Regions from separate parts of the Paenibacillus sp. J22P165 genome, predicted to be linked through region 2. Evidence: riboswitches for the same ligand, from Rfam matches in the RefSeq annotation. Region 2 holds a riboswitch; each other region holds the start of a gene.
The links. Region 2 has a riboswitch for cyclic di-AMP ahead of AC58QM_RS17335 (hypothetical protein). Riboswitches for the same ligand answer to the same signal wherever they lie in the genome.

Region 1 (5,830 bases), on a different contig from region 2:
TCATGCGGCTCCGCAGCTGGCTTCGGTTGACGGAAGCGATTCATAATTTTCGATGCAACTTGTGACTCCAGAATCGACTGACCTTTGGCCGCGGCTCTAATCGCTTGCGCGATTTCGGATGCTCGCGAGGTTTTCAATAAATAGCTGAATGCACCTGCTTCGATAACTGGATACATTTTCTCATCATCTAAGAAGCTAGTCAAGACAATGACCTTGCAATCCGGGTATAGCTGCAGTAATTTTCTTGTCGTTTCAATGCCGTCCATGCCTTCCATGACAAGGTCCATCAGCACGACATCAGGACGATATTCTTGCGCTAAGCGAATGCCATCGTGACCATTGCTCGCTTCGCCTACAACCTCAATGCCATCTTCCGTCCCTAGAACAGCTGCAAGTCCAATTCTGACCATTTCATGATCGTCAACAAGTAGTACTTTGATTAAGGCGTCGTCCATTTGCTACTCCCTCTCTATGTACAGTGCTAATTCTCGATCAATTGAGGATCGCTTGCTAGAATAGGTACTCGAATCTCGATACGGGTGCCACGTTCTGGTGCCGTAATAATATCAACCGATCCGCCGATCTCGTTCACGCGTTCCTTCATGGACACAATCCCATAGGAAGTTAACTTCTTCGCATCCAGCTCGAAGCCAACGCCGTCATCGCGAATCACTAAGCGAATGCCATCTGAACGATGTAGTAGCTTCACTTCCAGCTTATTCGCTTTGGAATGACGCAGGGCATTCGAAAGTGCTTCTTGCACGATCCGGAACAAATGATCTTCGATTCCTTTATTCAAGCGAATTTCCTCATCCATATCCCAGCTAATTGCCATAGGTACCTTGGCAGCCAGCTCTTTTAACAGCTCAACAAGTCCCTCAGACAATCGCTTGCCTTCGAGATGGATAGGGCGCAGATGGAGCAACAAGGCTCTCATTTCGGATTGCGCCACGGAGGCCATCTCCTCAATAAGATGAATCTGCCGCTTCGCCTTCTCAAAATCCTTATCCAACGTCCGGCCTACAGCTGTAGCCGTCATCGAAATTGCAAACAATTGCTGGCTCACCGCATCGTGCAGCTCGCGTGCCAAACGCTGGCGTTCTTCAATAACCGCGGTAAGCTTGGCTTTCTCCGTAAGCTCTGCATTGCTATTGGAAAGCCGTTGGAGTGAGGTCACTTGCTCCTCCCATCGCTTCATAATACGGCTAAGTTGTTCACCCAAGCGTCCGATCTCATCATCTTCCCCGTGTTGAAATCCTTCACGGGCAAATGTCCCTTTTTCCAATAAAATCATCGTTTCCATCATCGGCTCAAGTCTGCGTGTCACCTTTGAGCTGTTCCAATATCCGAACACCGCGCCAATAACACCTAGAATCAACAGGGCCATGAACGAAAACTTGACCCCCTGCTGCCAGTTCGTAAAGGGTTCGATTAAATTTCTTGAATTCAAAAAATAAAGCATAGCACCGAAAATAGCGAAGCTAAAGAGGATGGCCTCCCCCATGCTGCGCCATATCATATTCGTTAAACGTCGTTTGTAGCCGTCCACGTGGTGATCTCCGATCTCTACAAAGTTACAATACTTTGACCTTGATATCTCCTACGATATAAGAGAGCACGAGTTTCACTCGATGGTCGCAATGTTGATAATTCTCCGATTGCCACACCACTTTGTTCATTACGCCTGTTTCACGTTCTTCCGCGATATGAAGCTGACCGAACATGACAGAAGCTGTTACGGAAACACCGATATCATCAGGTACCTTTACATCAATATCCCCTACAACGCCCTGAAGGATAACTGTCGTTTCCTTTTGTTCTAGAATTGCTAGCGAGAGATCCATATACGTTTCCCCCACCAAATACCACGTCGACGTATTCCTTAGAATCCACGGTTCACGACCAAGGCGAACACTATCGACAATCTTTTGCTTTTGTATATACGTATCATCCTTATGAGCCTGCTTAGATCGAATGAAAAATAAACCTAATGAAATCAACACAACGGAAATGACAATTGTGAGATGATCACCAAATAAAATGACGGCACCAATCCCCATCAGCACATAACCCTTGCGTTCTTTGCGTGAACGAACACGGTGAATGCCCAGCAAAATAAGGATTACGGCCACAATGGGAAAAAAGCCTACGGTATGATCTAGAAGCAAAAAAACACCGACTGCAATCAGCACAAGCGCTGTATTTCGGCTGCGGTTATTTTTCATTTCTTCTCCCATCGATGCACCTCCTCTGGCTGCTGCTTCATGTCTTCGTTCATACGATTCTTAGCATACCATAAGAATGGACGACCTCCAAGATGCAAATCCTTATAGGGCAAGGCTTTGCCTTTCATGGAGGTCACGCGCCAACGCTATTTTCGGTTATGCGGATCTCGCTCATCGCGAGTTCGCTGCTCCTGCTGCCAATCGTGCTGCAGCTTGGTACGCAGCGCGCGCAGTTCATGCTGAAGGTTGCCTCCGGCTTCCTTCAGCGTTTCCTTCGACAGGCGGCCCGCCACGCGGAGCCCCTGCAACGCTTCCCGGCCGAGTTCGCGGCCGGCGACCTCCAGCTCGCGCCATGTGTCGCGAGCTTCTTTGCCGTGCAGCCCGCTGCGCGGCTGCACATCCTCGGCTGCGTGCCCTGCACGCAGCCCGCGCAGTTCCTCTGCGAGCGCCAGGCACAAGTCCTGGCTGCTCGCGTACTGCGCGCGGTAGTGCTCGCAAGCGGCTTCCTCGCGCAGCTTCTCTTGCAGGGCGAGCCGCGCGAGATCCTCTTCGCCGGCGCGCATGGCAAGCTCCGCCTGCTCGCTGCGCAGCTTCGCCATCTCTTCTGCGCGAGCCATGTTGCTGCGCAGCGCAATCGTAGCCTGAAGCGCATCTTCATAGCGCTCCTCTAACTGAACTATCGTAGGGTTCCCTGCATACGCAGTACCTGGATTCGTTTTGCCTACAGTCTCTTGCCAGACGGTTTCAGCCATCTTGCCGATACGGTCAAATATATTAGTAGGATCAATTTCCTGTTTCTTATCATTCATATCAAAATCGCCCCTCATCCTCAGCCTCATCCTTCATCATACTTCTATCGTAGCGCAATATATGATGTTCTAAAACCGACTATCGACTGTTTTTGAACCTAGACCTAAGTCTAGTATGAGAAGCGTACAACCATATATTGGTCGTTGTTCGAGCATGGCGATGATGATAAAATATTTGAAGCCGAGTCTAGTGCGTAAATAAAGGCACTGGTACGGGGGACGAAATACTTGGGGTGAATATTTGCTTCGGCTTGGAGCAGACTAGGGAGAACCTTCTTCCCGAACCCGTCAACTAACCTCGAAGGCTCATGAAGGAGGATTACCAATTGAATAAGCTTACTAAAGGGTTAACTAGCCTTGCTGTGTCACTAACAGTTTTGGCAGGAGGCTTTCTTTCCCCATTTTCAGCCCAAGCAGCTGCAATGGAAGTGAAAGTGCAAGTCAATGATGACCTGATCCATTTCCCTGATGCGCAGCCATTTTTGGATGGCAACCAAATTACCCAAGTCCCGCTCCGGTTTGTAACCGAGAAGCTTGGTTATACAGTGAATTGGAAAAAAGATGGAAACCAGATTGAAGTAACACTAAATAATGACAAACATACGATTACCTTGGTTTCAGGTCAAAAAGAAGCTAACATTGATCAGGAAACCGTCGTACTAGATGGCGCTTCCCAGTATCAAAATGGGCGGGTTTATGTGCCGCTTCGCTTCCTTTCCACCGTTGCAGGTGTACCTGTCCATTGGGATGCTAGCAGTAAACTAGCTATTCTGAGTAAAGATGGCGGGCAACATGCACCGGATTATCAAGTTTTTGAGTCTACAGCTTATTCAGCAGATCCTTCTGAAAACGGTGGGTACGGCGCATTTGATTACATGGGTAATCCACTTGCAGTCGGCACAGTTGCTGTTGATCCATCCGTTATTCCACTTGGTACCAAACTTTATATTGAAGGTTATTCGTTTAATGGTCTTCCGCAAGGCGGAATGTACGTCTATGCAACCGATACCGGTGGCGCCATTAAAGGAAAACGAATGGACATCTTTATCCCAGGCTCGCGAAAATCTTTGCAAAGCTTCGGCATTCAGAAAATTAAAGTATACCAAATTCCAAATTAATTGCTTGGAAGAGCTGCCCCTTGAGAATCAGACAAGGGCAGCTCTTTTTGGTAGGTGAATGTTCCGATGCAATAAGGGCATTCGTCCAATCAACAGGTATTCGCCCTACATATGTTATATAGTGTTTAACCCATATTCATTCAAAACCGGAGGGGATACTATGTCAGCTGTAGTTGGTGGAACGCCAGGATACGGAAATTCCGTAGGTGTAATTCTTGTTCTTTATGTACTGTTGGTCATCATTCTTGCTACATTCTACTAGGACTATCTTCCGTTAATTCGTTAGATTGCAAAAAAGCCCAGCCTGCTGAAACTTCTGTCCATAGAAGCTTCCAGCAGCGGGCTTTTTTTCATTTATCAATAAAATTATAAGTTCATCCGTTAAAGCGTTGTATACATCTTCACACCATCACCACGCTGATACCCTTGTCCTCCAGGAGGCAACCAAATCAAACAATCCGCATCTTTGATCGACACCATGATACTTGACTTATCAATGCCCGCAGGTCGCACCCAGATGGTTCCTGCTTCGACACGTGTCGTTCCCCGAATATAACGGGGATAGGCAGAAGGTTTATCATAAGTCACATCCAGAAACGCTGTAGACGCTTTTGCCTCAGGACACTGACTCCCTAACATTTTCTTAATAATTGGCTTTGCGAATAGCTCGAAGCCTACAAATGATGCTCCTGGATTACCAGACAATGCGATGAGCAACTTGCCCTGCCATAAAGCCGCACTTGTTGGTGTCCCTGGCCGCATCGCCACTTTATTGAACAATAGCTTACCGTCGAATCGACCGAATAGCTCTACGAGAACGTCGTAATCACCTACAGAGACCCCGCCAGAAGTCAAAATAAGATCAACATCAGGCAGCACTGCTTCAAGCGCGGCTTCCACCTGCTCAGGATCATCCGTAAGTGCTGGCATGATCCATGCCGATCCACCTGCTGCCTCAACTTGTGCAGCCAGCATGTAGCTATTGCTGTTGCGGATTTTCCCTGGCTGCATCTCCTGTTCGACTTGTAACAGCTCTGAACCAGTCGAGAATATCGCTACCTTAGGCTTTCGGTACACCTCAACTTCAGAATAGCCGAAGGTCGCCAGAATAGCGGCATCTCCTGGGCCAATCTGTGCACCACGTGCAATCACGAACTCCCCACGTGCAACCTCGCCAGCGATTGGCGTAATATTACTTGCTGCTTGCACATTTTTCTTAATCCGTACTTTGACGTCCCTAGATACCACAGATGCATCCTGCAAAGAATCTGTCATTTCTAGCATGACAACCGCATCTGCACCATCTGGCACAGGCGCTCCCGTCATGATACGAGCAGCCGTTCCCTCTCGAATCGTAAGCTGGGGCATGGTCCCGCTTGGAATCCGCTCAATAACTTGTAAGACAACCGGTGAGTCTTGCGTCGCCGTTGTAATATCCTCGGAACGAACCGCATATCCATCCACACCGGATCGGCGAAAATGCGGAACAGCATGATCGGCATAAATATCCTTTGCCAACCGTCTGCCAAAGGACTTGGGCAGCGAGACCATCTCCGTCTCAGTGGGTATAACGTATGCATAGAGTTCGGCTCGCGCTTCCTCAACAGAGATTACTTTCCTGCCAAACCTGAGCTTCATTTCACTGTTCACTTGATTCCATGCCCCCTGTACCCCGTTA
Region 2 (5,830 bases):
ATTAGCTCAAACGCAAGACTTTTTTCGGTTTTTTCTTATCCCGGGAATGGGACACTGTGGAGGCGGTCCGGGGTTGAACGATATTGGTCTTGGTGGAGTTGAAAGTGCTCAACTAGATAGCGAACATGATATTCTAAACGCACTCGTTGCTTGGGTGGAACATGGAAACGCACCAGAGCAATTGATCGCAACAGCGTTTAAGGATAGTTTTGCTCCGAATGGGATCAGCTTTCAGAGACCTGTTTTCCCTTATCCGAAGTTCCCGCAATACGTGGATGGAGATCCGAATTTGCCAACCAGCTATCAAGGAATTCATCATGAACGGGGTGGCGTTCTGGTACCAGCGGAACGATATCTTGTTTAATGCGAGATTATCGCCAATAGATAACCTTGCTAACCGTGCCGCTGATCTGCGGCACGGTTTTTCTACGCCTATTGCCAAAAATGACTAAACAAGGTGATAATGGAGAATGCAAATTGGGTAGTAATATACAAGCGTATATAACCTGTTCTCAATAGCTCTAAAAAATAAAATGTGGTGGTGAAGCTACTCAGTGTTATCTTCTTTAAAAAGATTTTTGATTGGACGACCGTTAAAATCAACAGAGTTAGGGGAACAAAAACTAAATAAAACGAAGGCACTAGCCATCCTTTCGTCAGATGCTCTATCTTCAGTAGCTTATGGCCCAGAACAAATATTAATTGTCTTAATGACAGTAGGCGCGGCTGCAATTTGGTATTCGATTCCGATTGCAATTGGTGTTTTAATTCTTCTTTTGGCACTTATCTTGTCTTATAGACAAATTATCTTTTCCTATCCTCACGGTGGTGGAGCCTATGTCGTGTCCAAGGAAAATCTGGGTACGTATCCTGGACTCATTGCAGGAGGTTCGTTGTTAGTCGATTATATTTTGACAGTAGCCGTAAGTGTGTCTGCAGGTACGGATGCGATTACTTCCGCATTTCCAAGCCTACATGCCCATAACGTGCTCATTGCCATTGTATTCGTCCTCTTTATTACAACATTGAATTTAAGAGGTGTAACGGAGTCAGCTTCTATTTTAGCCTATCCGGTATATTTATTTGTGGTAGCATTATTTATATTAATTGGTGTGGGGATATACAATATTCTAACGGGGCAAGTCTCTCCAGAAATCCATACTTCAATTGGTACACCTGTTGCTGGGATCAGTTTATTTTTATTGTTAAAAGCATTTGCCTCAGGGAGCTCTGCTTTAACCGGAGTTGAAGCGATCTCGAACGCGATTCCTAATTTCAAAGAACCTGCTCCTCATAATGCCGCTAAAACATTAGCCGCGATGGGCACGTTATTGGCTCTCTTATTTGCAGGAATCGTATATTTGGCCTTTGAATATGGCATCGTTCCCGCTGCAGAGGTAACCGTTGTATCGCAAATTGCGGAACAGACCTTTGGACGAAACTTTATGTATTTCTTTATTCAAGGAACAACAGCATTAATATTAATCCTTGCAGCAAACACAGGGTATTCGGCATTTCCTTTACTTGCGGTTAATTTGGCAAAAGATAAATTTATTCCCCGAATGTTTACCATACGAGGAGATCGATTAGGATATTCTAATGGGATTATCATTCTTGGCGTATTATCCATCGTTTTAATTATTGCTTTTAAAGGACAAACGGAACATCTTATCCCACTTTATGCAGTCGGTGTATTTATCCCATTTACCCTTTCTCAGACAGGGATGGTAGTCAAATGGGTCCGAGAGAAGCCCGCAGGATGGGTCACCAAGCTCATTATTAATACAACAGGGGCTGTAATTAGCCTTATCGTGTCGTTAATGTTCTTTTTAACCAAGTTCTCACAAGTGTGGCCAGTCTTAGTTTTCTTGCCTTTAATCATCTATCTCTTTCATCGAATTAAGCAGCATTATGAGGCAGTTGGCGACCAGTTAAGACTTGCAAACCGCCAACCATCAATCCCTGTTGAGGGTAATGTCATAATTGTCCCTGTGGCGGGTATTACACATGTCGTGGAGAACTCATTAAACTATGCCAAATCGCTTTCACCTCACCAGATCATTGCTGTCTATGTTCCATTTGAACGTGAAGATGAAGCGATGTTTGAGGAGAAATGGGAGAAATGGCAGCCTGATGTGAGGCTTGTGACGCTGCACTCCCCTTACCGAAGTATTATTAATCCACTGACCAAATTCATTGATACAGTTCAGCGTAAAGCCGGTGAATCGAATTATCAGGTTACCGTGATTATCCCGCAGTTCATTCCTAAAAAAGGCTGGCACAATATTCTGCATAACCAATCGAGTTTACTCATTCGTGCGCATCTACTGTATCGGAGAAATGTAATCGTAACTACGGTGCCGTATCACTTAACGAAATAGCAAGCAAAGCCGAAATTCCTAAATGAGGAAATTCGGCTTTTTTCATTTAAACCATCCCTTTTTTCTAAAAGCCATAAACATGCCAAAACCGATTCCGAACATGACTGTTAAAGCGATAAAATAACCCCATTGCCAAGTTAATTCGGGCATGTTAGTAAAGTTCATTCCATAAACTCCTGCTATGAATGTTAAAGGCATGAAGATCGTCGTTATGACAGTTAAAGTTTTCATAATGGTACTCATTCTATTGGAATTAAGAGAGATATAGCTGTCTCGTAAATCAGCTGTCATATCTCTGTTAGAATCGATCATTTCTGAGAGCTTCAACAAATGATCGTAAACGTCGGTATAGTAGTGTAAAAGTTCATGAAAACCCTTGATTCGTTCTGAATTCAGAATTCGATACAGAAGATCTCTCATAGGCACTATTGTTCTTCGAAGTTTTAATAGTCTGGATCGAATTTCAAATATATCTTCCATAAGTGCTTGGGTAGTTTCCGAACCAACGTTATTTTCGATTTCGTTTAATTGATCTTCAATTTGATAGATACTTGGAAAATACTGATCTACTAACTCGTCCATAACTACATAGGAAGCATACAGAGGACCTTTATCAACGCCATTTTTCTGCTGGGCTATTCGACACCAGGCATCTTCGATCTCCCTTGAAGAATTGGTATGAAAGGTAACGATAAAATTTGCTCCTAAAAATAGGTCCACTTCTTCAGCGGCTAGTGTTGTTTGATTGATGGCATGCATGACGAAAAAGTGTACATCTTCATAGTGATCTAATTTTGGCCGTTGTAAATAATGAAAACAATCCTCAATTGCAAGTGGATGAAAGTTAAAATGTTCTTCTAATAACTTGGACTCTTCTTCACTAGGTTGGTTAAAATCAACCCAATACCAGTTATAGTTTGAACTTGAAAGCTGAGTTAGTTGAACATCCTGTATAACTTCTAAATCTTTTGTGATAGCAATTGTACGAATCATTCTGAATTGGGCCCCTTAGTTAAGTAAATGATGATCTTCTTGTTATTCCAACATAGGAATCTTATTATAACAACCGTACATGCCATTCATAAATTTAAAACGCAAAACAGATAGCCCTTACTTCACAGTAGGGCTACCTTTTTTCATTGAGATTTCCATCTGATGCTCTTCACGCACGCGCTGCATAAACACTTGAAGCTCTTCCTTGGTTTCACAAACGGCTGCATGTTCTAACCAAACAAAGAATTTCTTCTTCAGAATGGCTGAAACATGAAGGGGGTAGGTGTCACGCGATTTAATGATATATAACCCTGGGGAAACCTCATTCCAAGGTGAATTGAAAATAGTGCGAAGGGATAAGCGAGTGCGATGCTCCCAATCTTGTTTTTTCTGCTTGTTTCTAATAGATTGATACATTCTCATAATCATTTGATGATCCGATATTTCGGTCCATGTTGAGAATCCTGACAGGGTGGCATCTTGTGTAATTTCGGACCTTTCTTTAGAAAACCAGTAACCAACAATTATGGGAAAATGATTTTCTTCTTCAAGCCATAAGACACCAAACCATTCGTAATGCAAATCAATTGGATTTAACAAATGAGGTGCTATCCCTAAATAATAATGGGGGGAGGAAGTCATGACATTTCTCCTTTTGACTTAATCTCAAAGTCGGTTGTAAGCGAATATGTCATAATTGTAACGTTGAACCGTGTAAAAATGGGGTAAAGAATGGATAGTAAACGTATAAAAATTGAATAAAAACAAACTTCTCGACTTTATCAAGGTCGTTAGCCTATAGCCTAATTATTGAGAAAGAAGGCAAAAACGAAAGAAAACTGAAGCATTTCTATCGATAATGCAAATGATTTCTAATTGGACGCGCTTCCATAAGCGCTGGATGCCTCAGATTGCGAAATAGGTGTCTCCAACGCATTTTACATTTATGAGCAATCGGCGTAACATTCGATTCAACAACAACAGATTTGAAGCAAAACGCTGAGTTTCCGCAAGGAAAACGGGGGAACCAACCGAAGCTGATCCGATATAGAATCGGTTTCTCGGGGTGAATCTAAAGCAGGCATAGCTTGCCAAAGTAGGGCACTTCCAAGCCCGAATCCGACAGCTAACCTCGTAAGCGAATTGGGAGAGAACTACCTTCTTTTCGAGTCTTCATTAGCGCACTTATGCGACTTCGAAGCCCGAGAGTAGAGTTTCTCTGCTCTTTGGCTTCTTTTTGTTGTTCACAATTTGAGGAGAGTGAATCTATTATGTATCCCGAACCCCTGACTCTAGTAAGAGAATCCGATGAATGTACGCAAGAATGTAGAATTACCCGTATTGAATGTTTTCAATTCGATTGTGAATTATCCGATAAGCTGCAACCCGAACATGGTGATGACTGTCATTGCGGTTTACTGACGATTTCAACGAATCTTGGAACATGTGGTTTAGGGCAATTCGTAATTCCATGCGGCAATCTAAAGGGAGATTTTGTGCAATGGGCAACTGTTTTTCAGAAACTCAAAGGACTGAACCTTACAGATGGCATACAGTACGCTCATCAGAGACAAGAGGCATGGGGAGAAGTACGCACACATTTAATCAAATCAGCACTAAGTGATCTGTCCAAAAAGCTTGAACATGCATCTCGTGCATATCAGAAAGAGAAAGAAGATTTGAGTTTTCTAAGTGATCGCAATTATTTATTTGAGCATTCTGGGGCGTATATCTCTTTCTAGGGATTTGAATGTTCACACCTCCATATGATAGAGTTTTTAGAGAAATCAGGGAACGATAAAAGAAAGGGAGATAGGGAAGGATGACCTCTAACAAGGAGAAGGCTATATCGTTTTTGCAACTGGTGGCGTCGGGAGAAGTACGTGAAGCATTCCGGAGGTACATCGGTCCGGGATTCCTCCATCATAATCCCTATTTCCGTGGGGACGCAGATTCTCTTATGATCGCAATGGAAGAGAACGCCGCGAAGAATCCTCACAAAACCCTGGGGGTCAAACGTGCCATCGAAGAGGGTAATATTGTCGTGGTACACTCCCATGTTCAACAAAACCAAGAGGACATTGGGGGAGCAGTGGTTCATATTTTCCGCTTTAATCAAGATCTTATCGTTGAATTCTGGGATGTGGGACAGCCCATACTTGTGAATTCCCCTAATGAGAATGGCATGTTCTGATGGGGAATAGAGGTTGTCCCAAAAGACAACCCTGAGGATCGGAATCCACCGTAGATTGTGTGTTTGGCGGAATGGAGCGTTCTGAATAGATGTATAAACTACAGCTAATTTGCTCGAATCTGACGTGTTGGGATGATTAGATGGAAAAATGCTCTTCTGTCAAGAAAGTGGACGTCACTAAGTTATGCGACCCGTTGGTAATATAGTTGCTCAAATTGAGCGGGAGATATGTAGCCAATGGTGCTATTCGACCTTGTCCGGT
Region 3 (5,830 bases), on a different contig from region 2:
TATTTGCAGCCGTGCGCACGAAGCGCCGTTGACAAGCGTGCGAACTCTTCCATGCTGAGTGTTTCACCGCGGCGGGATGGCTCGATTTGAATGCTGTGCAGCAAAGCTTCCAGCTCCGGTTTGTTCTCTTTACTAAAGAACCTCGCCGCGAGGTTGTTGTAAAGCGTTTTGCGACGCTGAACGAAGGACGATTGAACGACAGCGAAGAAGAAGTCCACGTCCGCCACTTCGACAGGCGGCGCTTGACGTACTTTCAGCCGGATGACAGCGGAGTCGACGTTCGGCTGCGGCACGAAGACGGTGCGAGGCACGATCGTGACAAGCTCCGGCTCGCAGTAGAACTGCACGGCAATGCTAAGGCTGCCGTAATCTTTGGTGCCCGGACGTGCCGCCATGCGGTCGGCCACTTCTTTTTGGATCATCACGACGATATTCTCGAGAGGAAGCTTCTCTTCCAGAAGCTTCATGATGATCGGTGTCGTGATGTAGTAAGGCAAGTTGGCGACAACACTGACGCCTTCCATGCCTTCAAAATGCTGCTGGAACAACTCCGGCAGGTTGGTCTTCAAGATATCCCCATGAACGACAGTGGCATGGGGGTATGGCGCCAGCGTCTCGTCCAGAATGGGCAGCAGACGCTGATCAATCTCAACGGCTAGCACGCGGCCAGCAAGCTTGGCTAGCTGTTGTGTGAGCGCGCCGATACCCGGGCCGATCTCCAGCGCAGCTTTCGTAGGCCCGAGCTCAGCGGCCATAACGATTTTGCTCAATATATTTTGATCGATTAAGAAGTTCTGGCCCAGGCTCTTCTTCAGCACGAGTCCATTTTTCTTAATAATTTGTTTCGTTTTACTTGGTGTTGCCACATCTTCTGCTGTTACAACAACCTCTTGTCCGGTTATATTCATAGTATAGACCTCGTATCTATAGGTTCTCGTTCTCGTCAATCAATTCAAATGCTCAAGTGCCGCTTCGAATTCCTCTCGCGATATCTGAAACATCGCGCATCGCTTATAAAATTGCTTGCCATTGCAATAGCCAATACCAAGTGCATTGCCTACCGTCAATCGACGAGCTGCCGCATCGGGATGCACGATGAGTCCGGCAGCAATCAAATCTTCCATCGTCAGCTGCGAGACAGCAGCGTCATACTCCGTCCGCAGGCTCTGAAGCGCCTTACGGATAGTCTCCGGCGTCGCATTCTCGACGCCAATATCACCTTTATACGCAGCTTGCTCCTGCGTAATGAAAGCATGCTTGCAGCCAGGCACCTTGGCTGCTACGATTTTACGAATCCGCTCACCGGCGTGATCCGGATCCGTGAATATAATGACGCCTCTGCGCTGCTGTGCCAGCGCGATTCGCTTGAGGACGGCTTGTCCGATAGCGGAGCCGCCTGTTTCAATCGTATCCGCCTCCACAGCGCGCCTGATGGCTGCCGTATCGTCCTTGCCTTCCACAACGATCATTTCTTTTATCATCACCGTTTTCCTTCCCCAGTACGCAGAAAAAGAAGAGGGGTCTCCTCTTCTTTCGCGCAGGCAGATGCCAAGCTACGTGTATTTAGTAGTGTTCCCGTCACAACTACCGTTTACACGTTAGTTTTGGGACGGTTTTGTAGGGCCAACCACATACACAGTGTACCCTTGCTTCGTGCCGAATTTATTGGCATAGCCGTGATCTTCATAGTACACATCAATCATTTGACCTTTCACGCCGCTGCCAATATCTTCAGCGCGACGGAAGCCAATTCCTTCAATGTATACCCACCATCCAAGCGGAATAACTTTCGGATCGACCGCAATCGTACGACCTTCGGTCACGGTAGTACCTGTGTAGGTTTTACCATAGCCCGATGAGCCTTCGGTTTTGCCTGTCGACGCAGCGCCCGCTGAATAAGCTGTAAGCTTCACGTTTTTGAGAATTTGTTTGTAACCGAAGGTCACACCGTTCTTGGAAACCTCATCCACGCTCGGTGAAGAGGCAGAGAGAACAACCACAGGGTTTTTGGTGCCTACGGAAACTACCTTTTTAACACTTTCTGTTTGTACTTCTTCACCCACAACTGCTTCCGCGACTAAAACACCGTCTTCGAAAGTCTTTTCTTTCTTCTTGACCAATACGCCTTCTTTACCTTCTTGGACGACTTGCTCTTTCCCTTTAAGTAAAGACGCGTCATTCTTTTTCTCTGTTTCGAATGCGATCGGTACAGATACTTCCTCCGTCTCTTTCTTCACACGGACGATTTTGATTTCATCGCCAGTAGCTAGAGCGGCCGTCGGTTCGGGAGTCATTCGGTCATTCTCCCCAAGTGCAATATTTAAACGTTGCAATGCACTTTCTACCGTTCTTGCAGTTGTGTAAACAGTGGTGGTCTTTCCATCAGCAGTCAATTGAATTGGTGAGGCATGCTCGATTACAAATTTGTCTCCACCCTTGAGCTTGGTCGTGAGTGAAGCTGAAATTTCATCGTGCTCACCAATCGTTATGGCTTGTTCATCCAGTAGGCGTTGCAGGACCCATTGCTTCGTGTGCACAATAGTTTCTTGTCCATTCACAACCACGGATACGCTCTTGGTAGCCGTTCCGTACAACAACACCAAAAACATGAAAGTCATTGCGATTGAGATTATAGCTAGGCTTAAAATCAAACGCAAGTTTTCATGCTTCCATCGCAATGCGAAGGACATGCTGGATGATCGTTTTACATGGGTCTCGCTAATTGAGATACTGCCCACTTCTTCGGTCCTCCTTCAAAGCCTCGCCGCCAGGTTACAGCATGATTAAATTTGACGCGACTAAGGTTTTTAGTTTAACTTAACATGCTCGCCATCATCAGCATACAATGCCTTGCTGAATCTGGTCGTCCCCCCCTTTTACCTATTCATCATCCTATGAATTCCGGGTTAATTTATGTCTTCCGATCTGTGTAAAACCCTGTATGAGGACAAAAAGCCAGCAAGAAGAGGACTCTTCTCGCTGGCTTAGTTTGCATAATGAAATACAAATAGCACGCACGACAATCGTTACCTCTCTTACGCTTACGAGGTTAGCTGACGGATTCGGACGTGAGAGTCGCCCTACGCAGACGCAAACGATTCGTTTGACGTCCATGATTCACCCCTGTTACTCAATCTGCTTACTTAACTGTATTTTGAATACGAATTAAGCTTGCAGTGGTTCCCCCGTTTCCACATTTGGAACTCAGCGAATGGAAATTTGGCAAATTGGATATTAAGTTATTATGAAAAGTATATTACGCTGTTAATCTCAACCTGTAAAGGGATTAACACCCGTTAAAAAGGGCTAAATCGATTAAATTTCGATTATTTTTCGAATATAACCCAATTATATCTACATTTATCTAACTTTAACGTACGTATACGCTATTTTTCATAGTATAATGACCAAAACTAGGCTAAAAATGCAAATTTGTTTATAATGATTCTGGAAGTATTTGATCAAAAAGTACCAATAATTTGCTATTTAGGGAGGCAATTGAGATGGGTCCCATCTTGCAAGTAAACGCTTTATTCGGTGGATATTTACCCAACAAACCTGTTCTTCATGATCTTACCTTTTCCATTCGTCAAGGTGAAATGATGGGGTTGATCGGACTCAACGGTGCAGGTAAAAGTACCACCATCAAAAATATACTCGGGCTGCTTCAACCTCAAAAAGGGTCCATTCGCATTAACGGTTTAACACTAGCCGAAAATCCATTACCTTACCGTGCGACATATGCTTATGTGCCTGAAAGTCCAGAGCTATACGAAGAGCTTACGATACGCGAACACCTTGAATTAACGGCTATGGCTTACGGCGTTTCCAAGGAGGATTACGAAACCCGTTCCCAGTCCTTGTTAGAACAGTTCCAAATGAAAGACAAGCTGAATAGCTTCGCGAGCCATTTATCCAAAGGGATGAAGCAAAAGGTCATGATTATGAATGCCTTCCTGATCGAGCCCTCTTTATATATTATCGATGAGCCGTTTCTCGGACTCGACCCTTTAGCGATTCGTTCCTTGCTTGAATTAATGGTTAAAATGAAACAAAAAGGTGCGTCTTTTCTCATATCCTCACACATTTTGTCTACAATTGAAAAATATTGCGATGGCTATGTCGTTCTTCATAAGGGGCGCATGGTAGCTCAAGGGGATTTAGTCGAATTACGCGCACAAACCAAGTTGCCTCAGGCGTCATTAGACGACATCTTTTACAAGCTTGTTCAAGGAGACATGGCATGAGTCATTTATCTAATAGTACACATGCATTTAACACGCATGCATTATGGAAGCAGCGTTTCCAACATTATATGAAGGAATCCATGGGGTATTGGCAGTATGCTGCACGCAGCAACTTTATTGGCTTCTTGTTGTTTCTTGTCATCGTTTCTTCCTATTATTATGCAAAAACATTACAGCGTCTTCCGACAGATTATCCATACCTGTGGATCGTCCTGCTCGTGCTCGTTCCACTCATCGCTTCGAGCTCAATCCGAACGTTAACTCGCAGTGCTGATCGCATGTTTCTTTTACGGATTGAACATGAAATGGGCGCCTATTTTCGAAGCAGCTTTCTATATAGCTTTTCGTTGCAGGGCATTTGGCTATTTCTCGCTTGGATCTCCCTACGCCCCCTATATAAGCACTGTCTAGGCACGGAATCACAGCCATTTTTACTGATGTTAGCTCTATTGCTTCTATTAAAAGTAGCTAACCTATTAGCGAGTTGGCAAGAAGGAAGATTTGCTGCTGAACGAACAAGGATGGTATCTGTATGTTTTCGATGGATAGCCACTATCGCCTTAATCACAATCCAATTTCACTACAGCAGCTTATGGGCAAGCCTTGCTGCCCTATTACTTGTATTCGTTTGGCTGATTGCATTCCGAAACGTAGCCAAATATGTGATTGGCTGGGACTACCTGATTGCCAAAGAGAAGCAGCAACAAGCTAGACTTTACGCCTTCTTCAACTGGTTCGTAGATGTGCCTCAATTACCAACGCGAATAGCCCGCCGAGGATGGATCAGCGGACTTACCCGAATGATTCCATTTCGACAGGATTCGGCGTTTCTCTACTTATATATGAAGACATTGATTCGCACCGAATTGTTCGCCATTGTGCTTCGACTGACCCTGATCGGCGTCTTAGCAATAGCTGTTGCAGACTCCACTACTGCGCGAAGCGTCATCCTACTCATTGCATTAGCCATCTCGATGGTTCAGCTTACTTCATTAGAGCGTGCACATCGATATACATTCTGGCTCGATATGTACCCTTTGGAAGCACAAGCCAAAGTTGGCTCCCTTGCTTATATTATCTGGATGACTCTTACATTCCAGCTAGTCATCCTGACGATTCCTTTTATGATAGGAACTTCTATTTTGTATTTCCTAGTTCCCTTGGTAAGTCTGGCCCTCATTTCTTTCGCGTGCGGCGTAGTGCTTCGCCGAAAGTTCAAGAAAAATGCCTTACTTGAGGCCGAGTAATCGAATCGCATTATTCGTCGTAATCTCAGCGATCTCTTCCAGTGACATCCCCCGAATTTCCGCGGCAGTTTCAGCCACTAAGCGAACATAACCTGTTTCGTTGCGCTTACCGCGGAAAGGATGGGGCGTTAGGTACGGAGCGTCCGTTTCGATGAGTAGACGATCAAGCGGAACCTGAGCCAAGACTTCTTTCGGTTGCACAGCATTTTTGAAGGTAACAGGACCACCAAACGAAATATGGAAATTCATATCCAGACATTGCTTCGCTGTTTCCCAGCTCCCTGAGAAGCAATGCATAATACCCCCGACTTCCGCTGCCTTCTCCTCTTTGAGAAT
Region 4 (5,830 bases), on a different contig from region 2:
TATGGTTAGAAGGCTGTTTGTTCCTATTCTTCTAGTGGAACTCCGTTCAATGCTAGATGGGCGCGGAACATTTCCATGCTGTCCGGATGCTCTTTCTCAGGCACCCACGTAGTGGAATCCCAAATCTTTGACAGCTTGAGGGCACGGCTGCAATGTATGAAGCATTCTTGCACTTCAACGCCGACAGCGGCGATGGGGGACTTCCCGTTCAACTGCATCGTGGACAGTAGCTCCTCATCTTTCGTCAGCCAAGCGCGGCCATTGACGCGGAGCACCATGTCTACGCCAGGAATGATGAATAAGAGACCCACTTGCGGGTTGGTTAACATATTTTGCATAGAGTCCAGTCGACGGTTTCCCAGTCTTTCTGGATAGATGAGGCGATGTTCATCCAGCACGCGAACGAAGCCTGCGCTATCACCGCGAGGTGAAACATCGCACAGTCCATTCGCATGCGACGTAGATAAGTAGAATAAGGGTGATTTGGCGATAAACGCTCTAGCATGCGCGTCGACTTGGTTGATTACTTTCTTTTGGACTGCCGGATGCGCCTCTCCGATATCTGTGCGAATGTCATCAATGGATTGAATGATGCCGGGGAACGGTGGGGGCGTAAGATCTTTTATTCTGTCCATGTATTCCTATCCTTCCTGGAGGCCGAAAGCCTATATGTATTCATTGTAGTATACGCTTATCTTCTCGTTCAAATGAATGAAGCCCTACAAACCGCTCTTACGAGCAACGCTTGCAGGGCTTCATTCTGTGCCGAGAATATTACTTGGATTCAGCAGTTAGTTGATTGTAGATATCATCCCATAGAACTCGTCTGGCTGATACATACCGCTTCGCATAATAGGATTCGCTCAACTTATTCTTCACAACACCTTGATTTGTAGCGGAGTGAACGAATTCACCATCTCCAAGGTACATGCCTACATGAGATATGCCGCTGCCATCCGTGTTGAAAAATACAAGATCGCCCTTACGAAGATCTTTTTTGTCAACCCAGTAGCCTTCGCTGTTTTGTGATTTGGAGCTGTGTGGAAGGTCGATGCCGAACCCATTGAACAAGTAGGATGTGAAACCAGAGCAATCAAACCCTTTGGTTGTCGTTCCTGCCCATTTGTAGGGAGTTCCTACGAGATCTTCGACTGCGTTGTCCATGGAGGATGACGCGAAAACGCTTCCTACACTTACACTCAAAAACAAAACAAGGCTAAAAATAAGACCAACAACTTTCTTCAACTGCTTGTCTCCTTCCGGTGCCTACGAGGTTAGCTGGAGGGTTCGGTTGAAGGTTCCCTATGATCCCTGTCTTGCAAGATCAATTCACCCGGAGTGGTTCCCCCGTTTCCCCATAAACTGAGGAATTCGGCATGAAATATTTGGTTTTTTGATGCTAGTCCTTTTAATTCGTCATAAACAATGAAATTCCTCTTTTTTCATTTGAAAAAAGGCTAAAAATAAGGCGGATTGTTCGGAAAAAAGACAAAAAAAAGCCCCTATCTCAACGAGAGGGGGAGAATGTTTGCCTATTGGCTGTTTTTTTGAATATTAATTGGATATTTTGGCAGAAAGAAGTTGATATTGGGAGGAAATCCCCCAAATCTGGATGAAAATGTGGAATAGGGGATACAGCTGATAAATGATTAGTGCTATCAGTCCAGCCCATATGTAGGTAGCTGTGACAGTTACCCCTGCTAAAAGTCCTGTAATCACCAGTAGAATGATGGACAGTCCGACAATCGGCAGCGAATGTCGAAAAAAGGAGATGACCGTAGATAGGATGCCTAGCTTAGCCGCGATGGCGAATTGCACATACATAAAGAGAAGCTGCAAGACAAAGCCGTAGACCAACAGACTAAGTATCCAAGGCAGAAGCTTGATAATGACTTGCTCATAGGATCCGCTATGCCCAAGAATATATGAGGCTTTCGGTAGCAGCCAGATGAGTGGAAACAGGGTAAGTGCAATCCGGACGAGATACACGAGCAGAAACGGTAGCATAAGTTTTTTCATCCCGCGAAAGAATCGATAGCCTGCATTCTGATGAGCGTGCGTAAGTGAATAATATACACCGCCATTTAGGAGTGGCGTCAGCAGCATGCGAGCACATAAGAGAGCAGCTAGCCACCATAAATAGGAATAGCTAAGATCAGTTTTTATTAACTGAAACTGGCCTTCAGCCAGGAAGATTTGCAATGCCTGCTTCGGCTGCTCGGCGCCAGGGAAGCGATGCATGAGGGGGACAAGTATGCCCTGAACAAGTTTATACAGGAGAATACCCCAGCCCATTTGATATAGGAACAAAATGATTGTGGCAAAAGGCTGTGCCATAGCTGCCCTGAAGCCTGATTTGATATAGGTAGCCAACGAGGTCCCTCCTTAACGTTTTCTTTAGAAAACCAGCATCGTAAGCATACCCTCAGCGTTTGTCATGAGGGGTAAGCCAAGTCCTTACCAGGCGACTGAGCCGAAGATGGCTTGCAGGAACTGAATAATGCCGAGATTCCATCGAATTTGCCACTTTGTATCTAATTGGGTCTGATAAAAATTGTTGATATGCTTATTTTCGAGAATGAGTGTGTACTTCGGATCAATGCGCACCCAGTCGACAGGAGAAGCATGTGTTAATTTGAACTCAATACTGCCTTCCTTGCCATCCCACGTTTTATCTAATGTTGTCCCATCTGCGAAGTGGAACTGGACGGGAACTTCTGGTGAGTTGCCACCAAGTTTAACGATGCGGACTGTGCTTTCGTAAGTTTCGGAACCTTTATTGCCCTGAGGCCGGACTTGAACACTCTCAACAGAATAGTCCATCATCATCTCACCATAGACATATTGATTGAAGAAATCGTCCCACTTTGTTTTGCTGACATCCTCCACAACTTGCTGGAAGTCCTTCGTAGAAGGGTGCTTGAACTGCCACCGTTGGAAATAGGTTTGCATGATACGATCCATCATTTTGGTGCCGACCTGTTGCTCAATCGCTTTCAGCACTAGCTTGCCACGCGTGTACACATTTTCAGCATACTGGTCATGACCTTTATAAGCCCATGCATCCTTCTGCAACCCATTAGGAGAGGTTATATAGCTGGATTCGACAGGTAAATTAGGCACCTCGCCATATTCGGCTTCCATGACCTTATCCTCTGCATAAGAGGTAAAGCCTTCATCCAGCCAGGCTTCTTCGAATTCGTTGCTGGCGACGAGCCCGTAGAAAAATTGGTGGCCGATTTCATGCACGACGACACGTTCTAGTTCTAAGTCGGGATCCTTGTCACTAGCACCCCAAGCCGTAACTAAAGTCGGGTATTCCATGCCGCCCGCGCCATTTCCACCTGGAGGCGGTACCACGATAGAAAGGGTAGAGTAAGGGTACGTTCCGTACCACTGACTATAACGGGAGAGTGCTTTTTTGGCCGCATACATGTAACGATCCTTTAAATCTTGATGATTGGGATCGAGATACAGTTTAATTTTGACACCAGGAACTTGTGGAGCAGAGAAAGATTGTTCGGCGTAGACGAAATGAGGCGAAGCCGACCAAGCGAAATCGTGGACATCCTCAGCGTAGAATTGATAGGTCTTTATTCCTTTTTCCGTCACAGCAGGCTTCACAGGAAATCCTGTAGCCGCCACAGTGTAATTGGCGGGTACTTGAATTTTCACATCATACATACCGAAATCCGCATAGAATTCGGAATTGCCATGATATTGATGGAGATTCCAGCCAGCTTCAGTGCGGCCTCTTGTACCCTTGCGTTCATAGGCGGCAACTTTCGGAAACCATTGCCCTGCCATAATGAAGTCATCGACGTACCCCATTCTGGCAAAGGCTGCAGGCAGTTTTACTAGGAAATCGGTTTTCACGGTGACCGTTTCACCAGGTCCCACGGGTTTAGATAATGGGATTTTGAGCAGCGTATGGTCGTCCTTATTGCCGTCATCAGGCTGTACAAAAGTCATCCGCTTAGTGAGATCATCACCCGTATCCGATTTTACCGAGAGCAGTTCCATACTTCCGCCGCTATCTGCCTTCGCTTCATCGTCCCGCAGCTTCCCGCCGGATTCTCGCATGAATGTCGTTTTCTTCGATGCGAACGCATTCGGATAAAGGTGGAAATACAGTTCTTGAACAGGAACATTGCCTGGATTTTCCCACGTGAGCGTTTGTTGTCCTTGGAGCTGCCTCGTTTCTGGTGTGTACGCAACGTTCATGTGATATTCAGCAATACGATAACTAAGTGGTGTTGAGGTTTCTAACGGTTTGCCATTATCTGCAGGCTGCATGTCCGGTGTCTTCGCAATAGGTACCTCTTTAGAGACGACAGGAACAGTCCCTCTTGATGTGGAGGGGAGCAAGGTGTTCGTTATTAACACTGCGCCGGCAGCAAGGAGCATGACAGCAAACCACTGTACCTTGCGACTATTGAATAGAGCATTCATATCCATGAGATTCACCCCGCCTAAACAAGCATCTACAGCATGTATATGTAGACAACCTAGGGAATATTTCTGCGAGGTGAAAGAAATGTTAGAAAGGGCCATGGAAGACTCCGCCCCTTGTTCTAAGGGATGACTTTCGCTACAATGAAAGCAAGTCGTCATTTTAACTTTATGTAGAGTGGAAGGTGCCCTTATGGAAGCGGATAAGAAGAAGCTGGCCTTAAATATAGTAAGTTCAAAAGTGAATCACAAAGGCTTCGGCGCAGGAGCAATTGATCTAAGCAACGTCTCCGGTATTATTATTGATGGGGATGAGGCTTATCTGGATGAAGGAACCCTGCATGCCAAGAGTAAGATTGAGAAGGGGATTAAATTCTCCACGAACAAAGAGGATGTCCCGAATGGTCGTAAAGCGTGGATCGTGTGGGTAGCAGTTGATCGCACAGAAGAAGGTGCCTATTACGCGGGAATGTCTGCTTGTGAGATGTTAATCGATACGGAAGCTCGCCGCGGATGGAAGATTCTTGCGGAGCATGTGAACAAAATGGATGGCGCTATGAAACGCAAATTCATTCTAGAAGGATTGTCTGACAGTGAGCGCGCAGCGCTTCGCAATAGACTAATTGAGCATAACGAAGACTGGTGGAACCGCTCAGATCAGAGCCTCAAGGACGCGCTCTCCTAAGCTTTCTGTAGCGAATCTGGAGAATATGAACATTATGTGTCATCCATTGTTACACAATGTCGAAGCGGGTATACTAGACCCTAGTGTATGTTACCTCATATACTAGGACAGCAAAAAGGCAGGACTAAGACGCGCTTAGTACTGCCTTTTTGTGTTTTCATTTAGGCGTAAATTAATCATTCCACCAGCGTTTCAGATCGTTCCACCAAGAGCCGTTAGCGCCTTTGGAGCCGTCTTTTTGACCGCCCGCTGCATCTGGCTTTGCAGGCTTGCCTGTACAATAAGTCGTAGGCTCCGTACCAGCGAGGAAAGCTTCCACCTTGGCGTTCGGACAGTCTTCATTGGACAATTTGCCGCTCACAGGATCAATGTAAACCGTCGCTACACCCTCAGGAATTGGGAACAGCTTCGGAGGAATCGCATCCAAAGTCTGTTCGGTGAAATCCGCAAAGATCGGCGAGGCGAGGTGTGATTCCACCGTTGAAATATCTCGGCTCTTATCATAGCCCACCCACACCGCAGTAGATAGCTCAGGCGTGAAGCCGACGAGCCACGCATCTGTATCGGTCGTGCCCGTTTTGCCTGCAATCGGCCGTTTGATTGTACTTGCAACACGATTGCCCGTACCGCCTTCTTCGAACACACTCTCCATTAAGTTGGTCATCACATACGCAACCGCAGGGGGAATGACTT

Region 1: it holds a riboswitch for cyclic di-AMP, as region 2 does, so the genes downstream of both, AC58QM_RS29545 (stalk domain-containing protein) here and AC58QM_RS17335 (hypothetical protein) in region 2, are expected to answer to the same signal.
Region 3: it holds a riboswitch for cyclic di-AMP, as region 2 does, so the genes downstream of both, AC58QM_RS33290 (resuscitation-promoting factor) here and AC58QM_RS17335 (hypothetical protein) in region 2, are expected to answer to the same signal.
Region 4: it holds a riboswitch for cyclic di-AMP, as region 2 does, so the genes downstream of both, AC58QM_RS22660 (C40 family peptidase) here and AC58QM_RS17335 (hypothetical protein) in region 2, are expected to answer to the same signal.

What each region holds. Positions count from the first base shown of each region.
Region 1 covers NZ_JCAUAP010000014.1:139,848-145,677, forward strand. The annotation lists gene AC58QM_RS29520 (response regulator) at 1-455, opposite strand, end outside; gene AC58QM_RS29525 (sensor histidine kinase) at 482-1,549, opposite strand; gene liaF (cell wall-active antibiotics response protein LiaF) at 1,575-2,237, opposite strand; gene AC58QM_RS29535 (hypothetical protein) at 2,222-2,353, opposite strand; gene AC58QM_RS29540 (PspA/IM30 family protein) at 2,372-3,034, opposite strand; cyclic di-AMP (ydaO/yuaA leader) riboswitch at 3,204-3,356, shown strand; gene AC58QM_RS29545 (stalk domain-containing protein) at 3,361-4,152, shown strand; gene AC58QM_RS29550 (sporulation protein YjcZ) at 4,313-4,414, shown strand; gene AC58QM_RS29555 (molybdopterin molybdotransferase MoeA) at 4,534-5,802, opposite strand.
Region 2 covers NZ_JCAUAP010000006.1:546,590-552,419, forward strand. The annotation lists gene AC58QM_RS17315 (tannase/feruloyl esterase family alpha/beta hydrolase) at 1-364, shown strand, start outside; gene AC58QM_RS17320 (APC family permease) at 555-2,381, shown strand; gene corA (magnesium/cobalt transporter CorA) at 2,424-3,374, opposite strand; gene AC58QM_RS17330 (hypothetical protein) at 3,492-3,974, opposite strand; cyclic di-AMP (ydaO/yuaA leader) riboswitch at 4,362-4,531, shown strand; gene AC58QM_RS17335 (hypothetical protein) at 4,646-5,116, shown strand; gene AC58QM_RS17340 (nuclear transport factor 2 family protein) at 5,197-5,568, shown strand.
Region 3 covers NZ_JCAUAP010000022.1:11,059-16,888, reverse strand. The annotation lists gene rsmA (16S rRNA (adenine(1518)-N(6)/adenine(1519)-N(6))-dimethyltransferase RsmA) at 1-908, opposite strand, end outside; gene rnmV (ribonuclease M5) at 948-1,481, opposite strand; gene AC58QM_RS33290 (resuscitation-promoting factor) at 1,599-2,738, opposite strand; cyclic di-AMP (ydaO/yuaA leader) riboswitch at 3,024-3,220, opposite strand; gene AC58QM_RS33285 (ABC transporter ATP-binding protein) at 3,504-4,247, shown strand; gene AC58QM_RS33280 (ABC transporter permease) at 4,244-5,494, shown strand; gene AC58QM_RS33275 (TatD family hydrolase) at 5,477-5,830, opposite strand, start outside.
Region 4 covers NZ_JCAUAP010000009.1:22,509-28,338, reverse strand. The annotation lists gene AC58QM_RS22665 (MSMEG_1061 family FMN-dependent PPOX-type flavoprotein) at 24-635, opposite strand; gene AC58QM_RS22660 (C40 family peptidase) at 775-1,245, opposite strand; cyclic di-AMP (ydaO/yuaA leader) riboswitch at 1,249-1,387, opposite strand; gene AC58QM_RS22655 (hypothetical protein) at 1,555-2,373, opposite strand; gene AC58QM_RS22650 (M1 family metallopeptidase) at 2,458-4,452, opposite strand; gene AC58QM_RS22645 (YwhD family protein) at 4,646-5,137, shown strand; gene AC58QM_RS22640 (transglycosylase domain-containing protein) at 5,310-5,830, opposite strand, start outside.